Regions from separate parts of the Georhizobium sp. MAB10 genome, predicted to be linked through region 1. Evidence: riboswitches for the same ligand, from Rfam matches in the RefSeq annotation. Region 1 holds a riboswitch; each other region holds the start of a gene.
The links. Region 1 has a riboswitch for cobalamin ahead of PU133_RS08975 (HupE/UreJ family protein). Riboswitches for the same ligand answer to the same signal wherever they lie in the genome.
Positions count from the first base shown of each region.

Region 1 (4,141 bases):
TTGATGTCATCGCGCGGCATCCTGCAGGGCTGCGGTGATCGCCGCCTCGTCGAGTCCATCGTGAAGTCCGATCACGACGAGGCGTGTCCCGCGCTCCTCTCCTGGCTTCCAGGCGCGGTCGAAATAGCTGTCGACGCGGCTCCCGACCGCCTGCACCACAAGCCGCATAGGCTTACCTGCGACATCTGCGAAGCCTTTGAGCCGCAAAATGTCGTGGGTGGCGATGATGTCCCTCAGCGCTTTCGAAAAGTGATCGGGTGCAGCGACAGCGCCCAGATCGACGACGAAGCTGTCGAAATCGTCGTGATCGTGCTCCTCGCCATTCTCATGCTCGATCTCGTGATGGGATCGGCGATTGGCGATGTCGCTTTCGGTGCCGACGCCGAGACCGAGCAGGACAGCCGCCGATACCTCGCCACCGGATGCTTCGATCATCTGCGGCTTGCGGCTGGTACGCGCCGCCACATCGTTGCGCACAGCGCTGAGACCCGCCGCATCGACGAGATCGCTTTTGTTCAGGATGATGAGGTCGGCCGCAGTCAGCTGATCCTCGAAAAGCTCCTCCAGCGGGCTTTCGTGATCGAGGCTCTCGTCGGCGGCACGGAGCGCATCGACACGGTCCTCGTCATCGGCGAAGCGCCCGGCTGCAACCGCTGCGCTGTCGACGACGGTGACGACGCCATCGACCGTCACCCGCTCCTTGATGCCCGGCCAGTTGAAGGCGTTGACGAGCGGTTGCGGCAGCGCGAGGCCCGAGGTTTCGATGACGATGTGATCCGGCAGCCGGTCGCGTTCCAGGAGCTTTTCCATCGTCGGGATGAAATCGTCGGCGACCGTGCAGCAGATGCAGCCATTGGTCAGTTCGACGATATCATCTTCGCTACAGGTTTCGGCACCGCATCCTTTGAGCACGTCGCCATCGACGCCCAAATCGCCGAATTCATTGATGATCAGCGCGATGCGGCGACCTTGCGCATTCATCAGCAGGTTTCGAATGATCGTCGTCTTGCCGGCGCCGAGAAAGCCGGTGATCACCGTTGCCGGTATCTTCGATTGCATGGGAACTAACCCTTCATTTTGAGCGGCAGGCCGGCGGCGACGAAGTAGACTTCGCCTGCGACCGCAGCGATTTTCTGGTGCAGGCGCCCCGCGTGGTCGCGAAAGGCGCGCGCCATGGAATTTTCCGGCACGATGCCGAGGCCGACCTCGTTGGAGACGAGGATCACGCGACCGGGCGGGCTGGCGAGGAGCGAGACGAGATCGTCGAAAGCAGCGTCCATCGCGGCATCGCCCTGCTCTTCCATCATGAGATTGGTGACCCAGAGCGTCAGGCAATCCACCAGCACGACGCGGTCTGGCCGGATGTGCTCGCGCAGCACCCCGGTAAGCGAAAGCGGGCAATCATGGGTCACCCAGTCCGCACCGCGATCGACCCTGTGCCGTGCGATTCTCGCCCGCATCTCGTCGTCGAAGGCCTGCGCGGTCGCGACGTAATGGCGAGGAAGGCCCGTTCCCCGCGCCAGCTTTTCGGCATAGGCCGATTTGCCGGAGCGGGCCCCGCCAAGGACGAAGACCGCCCCGTTTCGCTGTTCGGCCATGTGGTCAGGCAAGACCGATGGCCGCAAGCACATGCTCGCCGACGAGCAAGGCTCCGACGCCTGCCACGACACCGCCGGAGATCCGCAAAGCGACATTGTCGGCGGTTCGGCCCGCCGCGAACAGTGCCGTCACGGCGAGGCCAGCACCGATCGCGCTCAGATACTGAGTGGCTGCAAAGCCCGCGAGATAGGCGAGAACCGGCGTCGTTTCGGCTCCGAACACGGCTTCGCCATAGGCGTGACCATGAAAGAGGCCGGCCAGCGCGAAGACGGCAGCGTAGGCGGCCGGAGCGTAAACGCGGCCCGAAAGCAGCATGATGCCGAGCACCGCGACCGACAGCGCGACCATGACTTCCACGAAGGGCAGACCGAGCGCTGCGAGGTGGACAAGCGTGCCGAGAACAGTCGCGCCAATGAAGAAGAGCGGCATGGTGAAGCGATGGCGCGTGAGCGTGGCCGCAATACCGACGGCGATGATGAACGCCAAATGGTCAAGCCCGATGATCGGATGCCCGATGCCGGACAAAAGACCTGCAGAGAAGGTTGAGGGCGTCTCGCCGCCCATTGGATGGTGGGCGTAGGCAGACGAGGCAAGCACAGAAAAGATTGCGGCTGCTACGCCGCGCTTGAAGACGATCATGAAGACAACTCCCGTGTCAGATAGGCCGTGAAGGCCTCTGAACAGCGTGTTCGCCTGACCGCGCAGTCTCCCCCATAGACCGGTGTCCCCCGGCAACGAGACTGTTGGCCAAGAGCGGAACACCCCGTCCCTCTAGGTTCGATGTCGACAGGCAGGTCTCCTGGCTCGTGGCTGCAGCACCGGACCGAAGGTCCGGTGCAACGGCTTGTCCCTCACCTTCCCGGAGCTTGCGGCGGCTGCGCCAGCGGACGATTCGTAGACAGGAGGCGTCCAGCCGTGGTTCTGCGCGGTCGCCACTCCAGTGGCTTTTCCAGTGATTGAGCTTCTAAGGCCTGCCCTGCACCATGCCGGGCATCGACCAACGAGACGCAATCGCCGGATGGGAAAGCCTCGCCACTCTACAGTCGCGGGGTCGGCTGCGATCAAGGCGCCCGAATTGGGTCCACCCCTCGCATTCCCTTTTCATCCCCGAACGCCAATGGCGCTCAGGAAACCTTTCGATGCACTAGAGATAGGCGTGGCGTGCGATCGGTGTCAATCGCGTTCGAGCGCTTCGCGCATCAGACAGACGCGGCCGAACCGAGAAGCCCGTCGACATCGAGCACCTGTTCCAGCCGCGCGGCGATGGCGTCGAGAGCGGCGTCGACACCCTGCGCATAATTGTCTGCTCCGGCTTTGACACCGAGTGTCGCGAGATAAGCGCGGCGGAACCCGTCGGCGGCGAAAAGCCCGTGCAGATAGGTACCCATCACACGCCCATCGGCCGTCGTGGCGCCATCCGGTCGGCCGTCGATCACCACCGGCGCGCAGGCCGCATCCGGTCCCTCGCTGACGCCGAGGTGGATTTCATATCCCTGCAACGGCTCATCGAATACCGTCGAATGGGCGGAGACATTTCGTACGATCTTGTCAGGCGCCATCACCGTATCGACGTCGAGCAACCCGAGCCCCTCGACGCGCGATGGTGCGCCTTCGAGCCCAAGTGGATCGGCGACGCTGCGGCCCAGCATCTGGTATCCGCCGCAAATGCCGACCACGTGGCCGCCGCGGCGCACATGACGCGCAAGATCGAGATCCCATCCATTCGCCCGGAAAGCGGCCAGATCGCCGATGGTGGATTTCGAGCCGGGCATCACGATCAGGCCGGCATCGTCCGGCAAGCGTTCGCCGCTGCGCACATAGACCAGATCGATCTCAGGCTCTGCCGAAAGCGGATCGAGATCGTCGAAATTGGCGATTCGCGACAGAACGGGTACGGCAACCTTCAGCGCCCGCGCCGATCCCGCCGCCAATCGCTCGAGCGCCACGGAATCCTCAGCCGGCAATCGGGCCGTCTCGGCCAGCCAGGGTACGACACCGAAGCTTTGCCAGCCGGTGAACCGAGTGATCGCCGCCAGCCCCTCGTCGAAGAGACTGACATCACCACGAAACTTGTTGATCAGATAGCCGCAGATCATGCGCCGGTCTTCCTCCGGCAGTATGTGATGCGTCCCTACTATCGAGGCGATCACACCGCCCCGGTCGATGTCGCCGACGAGCACCACCGGCACGCCGGCCTTCGTCGCAAACCCCATATTGGCGATATCGCCGGCGCGCAGATTGATTTCGGCCGGCGAGCCAGCGCCTTCGACGAGGACAAGATCGCAATCCTGCGTGAGACGCGCAAAGCTCTCCATCACCTTTTCGAGCAGCTGCGGCTTCAGCGCCTGGTAGTCCCTGCCCCTTGCCTTGCCCACGACGCGGCCGTGAACGACGACCTGGCTTCCCGTCTCGCTTTCCGGCTTCAACAGGATCGGGTTCATGTGGATCGAAGGTGGCGTACGGGCGGCCAGCGCCTGCAGCCACTGCGCCCGCCCCATCTCGCCGCCATCCTCCGCGACGGCGGCGTTGTTCGACATGTTCT
Region 1 is NZ_CP118314.1:1,943,956-1,948,096, reverse strand. Features, by position in the region: gene cobW (cobalamin biosynthesis protein CobW) at 7-1,059, opposite strand; gene cobU (bifunctional adenosylcobinamide kinase/adenosylcobinamide-phosphate guanylyltransferase) at 1,065-1,598, opposite strand; gene PU133_RS08975 (HupE/UreJ family protein) at 1,603-2,238, opposite strand; cobalamin riboswitch at 2,371-2,751, opposite strand; gene PU133_RS08970 (cobyric acid synthase) at 2,799-4,141, opposite strand, start outside.

Region 2 (4,141 bases), 1.9 Mb from region 1:
CACCCGGCCATAGGCCTCGAACGTCTCGTTGAACCGGTAGCTGCCGCCGATATTGACCGTCTGGTAGGCGTCGAGCGTCACGCGGTTGGGCAGCGTCGGAACGAAAGCGACATCCTCCATCTCGCCGTTGAAGATCACTTCGCCGAAGAGCGACGCGCGCTCTTCCATGAAGCGATAGGTGAGGCCGAGCGATCCTGAGTGGCGGGGTCTGCGCACTTCGGCAAGGCGCGGTCCCCCGCTCTGGCTCTGCTCGCTGGCATCGAGATAGGTGTAGCTGCCCCTGGCCGAGAGCCCCGATCCGAGATCGAAGGTCGCAGCGATCTCGATGCCCTGACGACGGCTTTCGCCCAGGAGGTTGATCGGCGTCGACGCATAGGTCGGCGCCGGCCCGAACACCGTTGCGATCTCGTTCGTCAGGTCCTGGTTGAAATAGGTGAGATCGACGATGAGTGCCCCGCCGAGGAAGCCTTGCTCGATGCCGATATCGAACCCGATGCTTTCTTCCGGAATGAGATTGGGGTTTCCAACGAAGCTTTCCGGATCATAGCCGAATTGCTCGATGAAGGTGGGATTGGTGACGCCCGTGCCGATCGAGGAGTGCAGACGCGTGAGCGTGCCCGGAACGGCCCAGGCACCGCTGAGGCTGAACGTCGTGGAATCGGCGAAGCGGTCGTTCAGATCGTGACGGATCGCGCCATTCAGAAAGAACTGCCCGAGATACTCGCCGCGATATTCGGCAACGAACGAGTTCCCATCGCGGCTCTGGCGTTCGGTCAGGTGCGACGGCAGATAGGTTTCCCGCTCGAACTCGTACCCGCCTGTGATCTTGTGCGTGGCGTCGAGCAGGTTCGGCGTGTCGAACGCATAGGTCGCCTGATAGGACGCAGTGACGCGGTTGCCGTCGCTGGATGTTGCAAGCGCTCCATCGGTGAAGTTTTCACGGAACGTGTCGTTGCCGGAGATGCGCAGATTTTGCGTCCAGGCGCCATCGGCAGATTCATGCGTAAGCCCGAGCGAACCAACAAGCTCTTCTGTCGCCGTTTCCTCGTCGCCATCGACAACCAGGCCGACGAACGGGCCCGGCAGAAAGTCCGGCGGTCCGAGCGTCTCGAAATTCTGCGGATCGAGTTCGCTGCGGCGATTGACGTAGCGAAGCGTGCCGTCGAGCGTCAGCCCCGGCATCAGGTCATAGGCGAACCGGCCGTTGAGCGTGGCATTGCGGTCGCCGTCCTTCTCCGAGCCGAACGGCGAGACATTGTAGCCGTCGCTGCGTCGGAACGTGGCGCCAAGCGACAGATCGAAATCGTCGCGCCCGCCACTCAGCGTGACGCCGCCGAGCACAGTGCCGTCGGTTCCGGTCTCGCTCCGTACGTTCGTCCTGAAGCCGCCACGCTCGCCGCGCTTGGTGATGACGTTGATGACGCCCGAGAGCGCGTTGGAGCCGTAAAACGCGCTCTGCGGCCCGCGCAGGACTTCGATGCGTTCGATGTCGGACGTCATGAGGCTGCCGAAATCGAACTCGCCGGCTGCCGTGTCGCTGACGTCCACGCCGTCGATCATGACGATGACGTGGTTGGCTTCGGCGCCGCGCACCCGCACCTGCGTCTGTGCGCCGATCGATCCCATGCGGGAAACCGACAATCCGGGAACGGTGCGCAGGATATCGGCAACCGACGTCACCTGGCTTCGCTCGATATCCTCGGCGGTGATGACGGTGAAGGCACGGCCGGATTTTTCCTCTGCCACCGGCGTCAGTCCGTCGGTGACCAGCAGCCGGTCGAGAACGGTGGTGGTCTCGGATTCTTGAGCGCCGGCAACGCCGGCAGCCGCCAGCAGGATTAGCCCTGCTGGAATGAACGCTTTAAACAATGGGTCTGCCCTTCGGGTCGTGGAACGGCACGGTGGCACGCTCCCGGTTTCATCAGAAACCGCAGACGGACGGACGGCAGAGGCGATATGCACAAAGGCTCACCAAAGGTCGCACCCGGCGTGCGGCAACACTCTTTCAAATGTCACCGCCACGGACGACCGCGCATGGACCACACCCCGTGTCCACGCATGGGTGACTGGAACAGGCAGGTCTCCTGACTTCCGCGTCAACGCTTCGTCTTCCGCCTTCCCGAATGTGCGAACACACCCAGTGGCATCATGGAAGGAAGCTCGGCGGCTACAGTTGCGGGGGCAGTTGCGGAATTGGCCGAATGGCCGAACCGCATTCCCTTTTCATCCACCCGAAGGTGAAACCCGTTCCGAGCACACGTGTAGGGGTGGGCGTTCCGCGGGTCAATCCACAGGCTCGCCCATGCTGAGAAATCTTCTCTCCGAAAGATATTTAGAGCGTCTCTATGGTTTTCAGGGCGCCATCCAGCGCCTTGCCTTCCTCATCGAGAAGGGCGGCTTCGCGCAGGCGCCGCAGCCAGTCGGCCGCATCTTCCCGGTGGCGGATCATCGGCAGGCCGTCCATCACGCGTCGATATTTCGACAGGCCGCGCTCATGCGTGTCGGAATAGCCCTTGATCAGGCGCCGGCATTTCAGCACCTCGACAGCGAGATCGTAATTGATGTCGCGGACCGACAGCGCCGTTTCCAGCCACTGCGCCATGTGCTTCATCTCCACCTCGTGGCGGAGCAGGCGGCGTCGCGCAGGCTTCAGCGTCGCAATCCCGTAGAGCATGCCGAAGCCGACGATGCCGTCGGTGCGGATGCGTCGGCCGCGGTTGAACACCTTGTCGAGCGCGCCGAAGACCCGTGGGCTGCTTTCGATCCAGCGTCCGAGGCGGACGGGCAGCGTGCCACAGATTTCCTGCATGCGCGGATGGAAATACTCCGTCACATGGGCGATGGCGTCGCCGCCAATCCCTTGTTCGCGCCGCAGCCGCGCTTCACGGCTGGCGCGGGTCTTCAGGTCGGCTACGCGGATGATGTCGTCGTAGACGAGCGCATTGGCGATGTACTTGGCCGCCTCGATCGACAGCCGCCATTCATGCGCGGCATCGTCGATGGCGATGACCCTCTTCAGATGGTCGAGATAGTCGCGGCCGTAGGCGAGATCCTGGTAATCCACGACCTTGCGCAGACCACGGCCTGCCATGTCCTGCACGGGGGCAGGAAGATCGCCGATCATGCTGCGCAGTGCGCGCCATTCGGAAACGAGCGCTTCCGGGCCTTCCGGATCGCGCGCTTCGGCCTTGACCGCTTCGGGAACGGCAACAGCCGGCGTCTTTCCGCCCGCAAGGGCGAGGTCGCAGGCCGCATTGAACGCCCGCAAGCTCGCTTCGACGCCGCGGCCGGAGCGCCGGATGGTGGCCTCATAGGCTTCACGCTCGAAGGGCAGGGCGCCGCTGCCGGCCAGAGCCCCGAACAAGCTCGAGGAAATCACGCTGCCGGCATCCACGGCGACCTGCTCCATGTCGAAACAGACGAGGCGGTGTGCAGCGGCGGCAACGGCTTCCGTCACCCCGGGAGCATCGGCGCGGCCGTCGCCCGGTACGATCTTTTCCGACACCGCGAGCACACGGTGCGCGGAGGCAATCAGGGTCGTGCGATCCGGCGTCACGAAGCCGCGCATGACGGCCCGCCCGGCTTCCATCAGTTCCGCGGCAATGAGGATGTCGACGTCGCCGGGAGCCGGGCTCAGCGAGAAGACCGGATCGCGGCCGCCATCGGGGGTCATTTCGACATAGTAGATCGTCGCACCCGTACGCTGGGCAACGCCCGCGACAGATGTCGACTGCGCACGATAGCCCGCATGTTCGGCGAGATCGATCACCCAGTCGGTGAGCACGCCGCCGCCCTGGCCGCCAACGGCCAGGATCGCGATCTTGATGATCGACGTGGTGGCGTCGACGCCGTCGGTCGGAAGGTCGGGAAGGCGGTGAATGGTCATCTCAATTCTCCGCGAAAACGAGGCGGCTGCGTTCACGGCGGTTCTTGAGCCAACCGATGACCTTGCGCCGCAGACGGTCGGCAAACCGGTCGACACTTGTCGGGTTCTGGATCAGGTCAGCGCGGTAGAAGGACGGGCAAAGAACGGCCGCGTCGGCCACCTCGCCGCAATTGCCGCAACCCACACAGCTCTGGTCGATGCTGGCAACCGGATCGTCGCGCAGCGGATCGTCGAGTTGCTTGACCGAAAGCGAGG
Region 2 is NZ_CP118314.1:3,878,775-3,882,915, reverse strand. Features, by position in the region: gene PU133_RS18635 (TonB-dependent receptor plug domain-containing protein) at 1-1,869, opposite strand, end outside; cobalamin riboswitch at 2,057-2,263, opposite strand; gene PU133_RS18630 (indolepyruvate oxidoreductase subunit beta family protein) at 2,333-3,886, opposite strand; gene PU133_RS18625 (thiamine pyrophosphate-dependent enzyme) at 3,888-4,141, opposite strand, start outside.
Region 2: another riboswitch for cobalamin. It lies ahead of PU133_RS18635 (TonB-dependent receptor plug domain-containing protein); the one in region 1 lies ahead of PU133_RS08975 (HupE/UreJ family protein).

Region 3 (4,141 bases), 180 kb from region 1:
TTCAGCATCGGCCAGGTGAGCAATGCCCACAGCCTCGAGCGCCTGATCGATTTCGGCGCGAGCCCGGTTGCCGGTCAGCGTCATCAGCCGTCGCACGGACAAGGGCAGCGTCCAGTCGATGGCGAGCTTCTGCGGCACGTAGCCGATGGTCAGATCGGCTTTGCGGGAAACAGTGCCCTCGTCCGCCTTCATCAACCCGATGGCAGTCTTGGCCGTGGTCGACTTGCCGGAGCCGTTCGGACCGATCAGCGTGACGATCTCACCGGGCAAAATGGTGAGATCGACGCCGCGCACCAACCAGCGCCCGCCGCGCCGGACCCCGACGCCGCTCATCTCCACAAGGTTTGTCCGCTGCACCATCAACCCTTTCGATGCGCCATTTCGGCGCTTGTCACCGCATATGGCACACGTTATAGCGTTACACAAGAAATGTTATATGATTACAAGCTGCCTGGAAACTGAGGGACAAGCATGAAATCTTCCGCACTCATCGCATCGTCGGCCGCCGCCTTCATGGCAGCGACTGCCCTGACAGCCTCCCCCGCCTTGGCGCTTGACGGTGTCGTCACGTCGATCAAGCCGATCCACTCGCTGGTCGCAGGCGTCATGGAAGGCGTGGGCGAACCGGAACTTCTCGTCAAGGGCGCCGCGTCCCCACACACTTATACGCTGCGCCCATCGGATGCAGCCATGCTTCAGGACGCGCCGCTCGTATTTTGGGTCGGTCCAGGGCTCGAGCCATTCCTCGATCAGCCGCTCGACACGTTGAGCGCCAATGCGCGCGTGGTGACGCTGGAACAGACTGAAGGCATGACGCGGCTTGAGTTCCGCGAAGGCGGCGCCTTCGAGGCTCATGATCACGGTGACCATGGGGATGGTCATGCCCATGAAGAGCACGCGCACGACGATCACGACCACAGCCATGACGATCATGATCACGGCGATGATGACCACGGCAACAACGAGGACCATCATCACGAGCAGAGCCACGATCACGCCGAGGAAGCAGGCGCTGCGCACGATCACGGCCACGAGGACCACGCGGCTCACGACCATTCCAGCGATGGCCATGCGGGACACGATCATTCCGGCACGGATCCGCATTATTGGCTGGATCCCGAAAATGCCAAGCTGATGGTCGGCGTGATCGAGGCCGCTCTGGCCGATGCCGATCCGGACAATGCCGACACCTATCGCAGCAATGCAGAAGCTTTGACGGCACGGATCGACGAGCTGTCGACCGAAATCGCCGCGACCGTCGAACCGGTTGCCGATCGGCCCTTCATCGTCTTCCACGATGCCTACCACTATTTCGAGAACCGGTTCGGTCTCCGGGCTGCCGGCGCGATCACGATCAGCCCGGAAGTGGCGCCGGGTGCGGAACGCATCTCCGAACTGCGCCAGCGCGTCAACGAGCTGGATGCCGCCTGCGTTTTCGCCGAGCCGCAATTCGAGCCCCGGATCGTCAATGTCGTGATCGAAGGCACGGATGCGAAGGCCGGCGTGCTGGATCCCGAAGGCGCGGAAATCGCCGATGGGCCGGATCTCTACTTCGAACTGCTCCGCAACATGGCGACGTCTTTTACGACATGTCTCGGCGAAGAAAGCTGATCGCTGCGCTTCAGTGACATCGCGACAAAAAAGGCCCCGGCAGCGCTGCCGGGGCCTTTTTTGATCGAGTTGATCCGTAGTCCGGAAGCTATCAGATGATGCCGGCGACGATCGCAACACCCGCAAGCGCCATCACGCCGCCACCGGCGCGCGCTGCCAGCACGCCCTGCGAGCGGGACAGCTTGCCGATGCCAAGGCCGGCTGCGATGCCTGCAGCATGGAGCAGAGCCGTTGCCGCCATGAAGCCGAGGCCATAGGCGAGCCCTGCGCTGTCCTGCGGCATTTCGGTGCCGTGCGCATGACCGTGGAAGATGGCGAAGAAGCCGACGAGAGCCATGGCTGCTGCGACCGGCATCTGGCGACCGAACGCGGCGGCTGCGCCAATGGCAACGATCGACAGGCCGATGCCGAGTTCAACAAGCGGCAGATCGAAGGCGAATGCGCCAAGAACACCGCCGATCGCCATGGCGCCGACAAAGGCTGCGGGGACGAGCCAGCGCGGGCGGTTGGAGCTGGTCCGCTCAGCAACCAGATACGCCAGGAAGCCGACGGCGATCATGGCAAGCAGGTGATCTAGGCCGCCCAGCGGGTGCATGAAACCATAGGCGAAGCTTGCATTGTCATGGCCGCCATGCCCGGGATGGGCGAAGGCCGCCCCGGTCGAAAGCGCGAAGGCTGCAAGTGTGGTCAGAATGCGCATATCAAATCCTTTCGGGGCCCTCCGCCCCATCTCTGGTCGTATCTGCGGCTTTGCCGCGTGGCTGACGGCCGGTCTCCTGGCTCGGGACCAATCCCCTCCGCCTTCCCGATGCAAGAAGCGCACCAGTGGCATGATGGAAGGGCATCGTCCCTGACAGTCGCGGGGGCGGCGCCGGTTTTTCACCGGCTTCCCGTTTCACCTTGAAGATCAAGGCACCGTCGCAACGATTGGTGACAGCGGCCGCGACAAAACACAACCGCTGGCGATGCTCATTTCTTGAGCAAAAGCCGACGCTTCACTTCTTTTTGCGGGCAGGCCCTTTGCGCTCTGCCGATGCGGCCCAGAGATTGATGTCGGCCTCACGGGCGTAGCTGTCGATTTCGGCCAGTTCGGCGTCGGTGAAATCGAGATTGGCGAGCGCTCCGACGCAATCTTCCACCTGCGACACACGGCTGGCGCCGATAAGCGCCGAGGTGACGCGGCCACCGCGCAGAACCCAGGCAATGGCCATTTGCGCCAGCGTCTGGCCGCGCTTCTCGGCGATCTCGTTCAGCGCGCGGATATTGGCGAGGTTCTTGTCGTTGAGGAATTCCGGCATCAGGGACTTGCCTTGGCTGGCACGGCTATCCTCCGGCACGCCCTTCAGATACTTGGTCGTGAGCATGCCCTGGGCAAGCGGCGAGAAGACGATCGATCCGATGCCGAGATCGTCGAGCGCATCGAGAAGGCCGTCATCTTCGACCCAGCGGTTGAGCATGGAATAGCTCGGCTGATGGATGAGACACGGCGTGCCGAGGTCCTTGAGGATCGCCGCAGCTTCCCGCGTTCGCTGGGCGTTATAGGAGGAGATGCCCGCGTAAAGGGCCTTGCCCGAACGCACGATCTGATCGAGCGCCATCATCGTTTCTTCAAGCGGCGTCTCCGGATCGAAGCGGTGCGAATAGAAGATGTCGACATAGTCGAGCCCCATCCGCTTCAGACTCTGGTCGCAGGAGGCAATGACGTATTTGCGGCTTCCCCACTCCCCATAGGGCCCCGGCCACATGTCGTAGCCGGCCTTGGAAGAGATGATGAGTTGATCGCGGTAGCCGGCAAAATCGGTTCGCAAGATTTCGCCAAAGGCCGTTTCGGCCGATCCGGGCGGCGGACCGTAATTGTTGGCGAGGTCGAAATGGGTGATGCCGAGATCGAAGGCGCGGCGGCAAATGTCGCGCTTGGTCTGATGGGGCGTATCGTCGCCGAAATTGTGCCAGAGACCGAGGGAGATCGCGGGAAGCTTCAATCCGCTGCGGCCGCAACGGTTGTAGCGCATCGTTTCGTAACGGTTTTCAGCCGGCTGCCATGCCATGGCGCAATCTCCCTTCATGCGTTGGAGCGCGAGGGATAGGCGCTCCGCCGCCAAAACGGAAGAGGCTTCAGGCCTTGTGCCGCGCAGCCTCACGGATCAGCGCCGAGAGCGTCTCGCCATCGCCTATGGCGTTCGCCATCAGGAGGATGAGCCGTGCATTGAAGCGCTGTGCTTCCTCGTTGGAGAGAGCGCGTTGCGCCGCCATGAGCTCGGCATAGAACCGATCGCCGGCGGGGCCCAGCCGGTCTTGCAGAATGTCGGTCATCGGCCGCCTCCAAGCGCCCGTTGGTGTGCAGTGGCAATGTCGTTGACGCTGGGGGCGACGAACGCTGCCGCGATGTGCTGGTCCGGCCGAACAAGATAGGTGAAACCCTGACCGAGCCGTTTGAAAGCATGGCCGTCCAGATCGATCAGGCAGTCGTCGCCGGCCGAAGCATCGGCCGCGATCTGGACCATCGGCAAGCCGTGCGACATTGGCCGGT
Region 3 is NZ_CP118314.1:2,119,371-2,123,511, reverse strand. Features, by position in the region: gene PU133_RS09890 (ATP-binding cassette domain-containing protein) at 1-360, opposite strand, end outside; gene PU133_RS09885 (zinc ABC transporter substrate-binding protein) at 472-1,611, shown strand; gene PU133_RS09880 (HupE/UreJ family protein) at 1,703-2,311, opposite strand; cobalamin riboswitch at 2,360-2,546, opposite strand; gene mgrA (L-glyceraldehyde 3-phosphate reductase) at 2,607-3,659, opposite strand; gene PU133_RS09870 (DUF2783 domain-containing protein) at 3,727-3,924, opposite strand; gene PU133_RS09865 (FAD-dependent oxidoreductase) at 3,921-4,141, opposite strand, start outside.
Region 3: another riboswitch for cobalamin. It lies ahead of PU133_RS09880 (HupE/UreJ family protein); the one in region 1 lies ahead of PU133_RS08975 (HupE/UreJ family protein).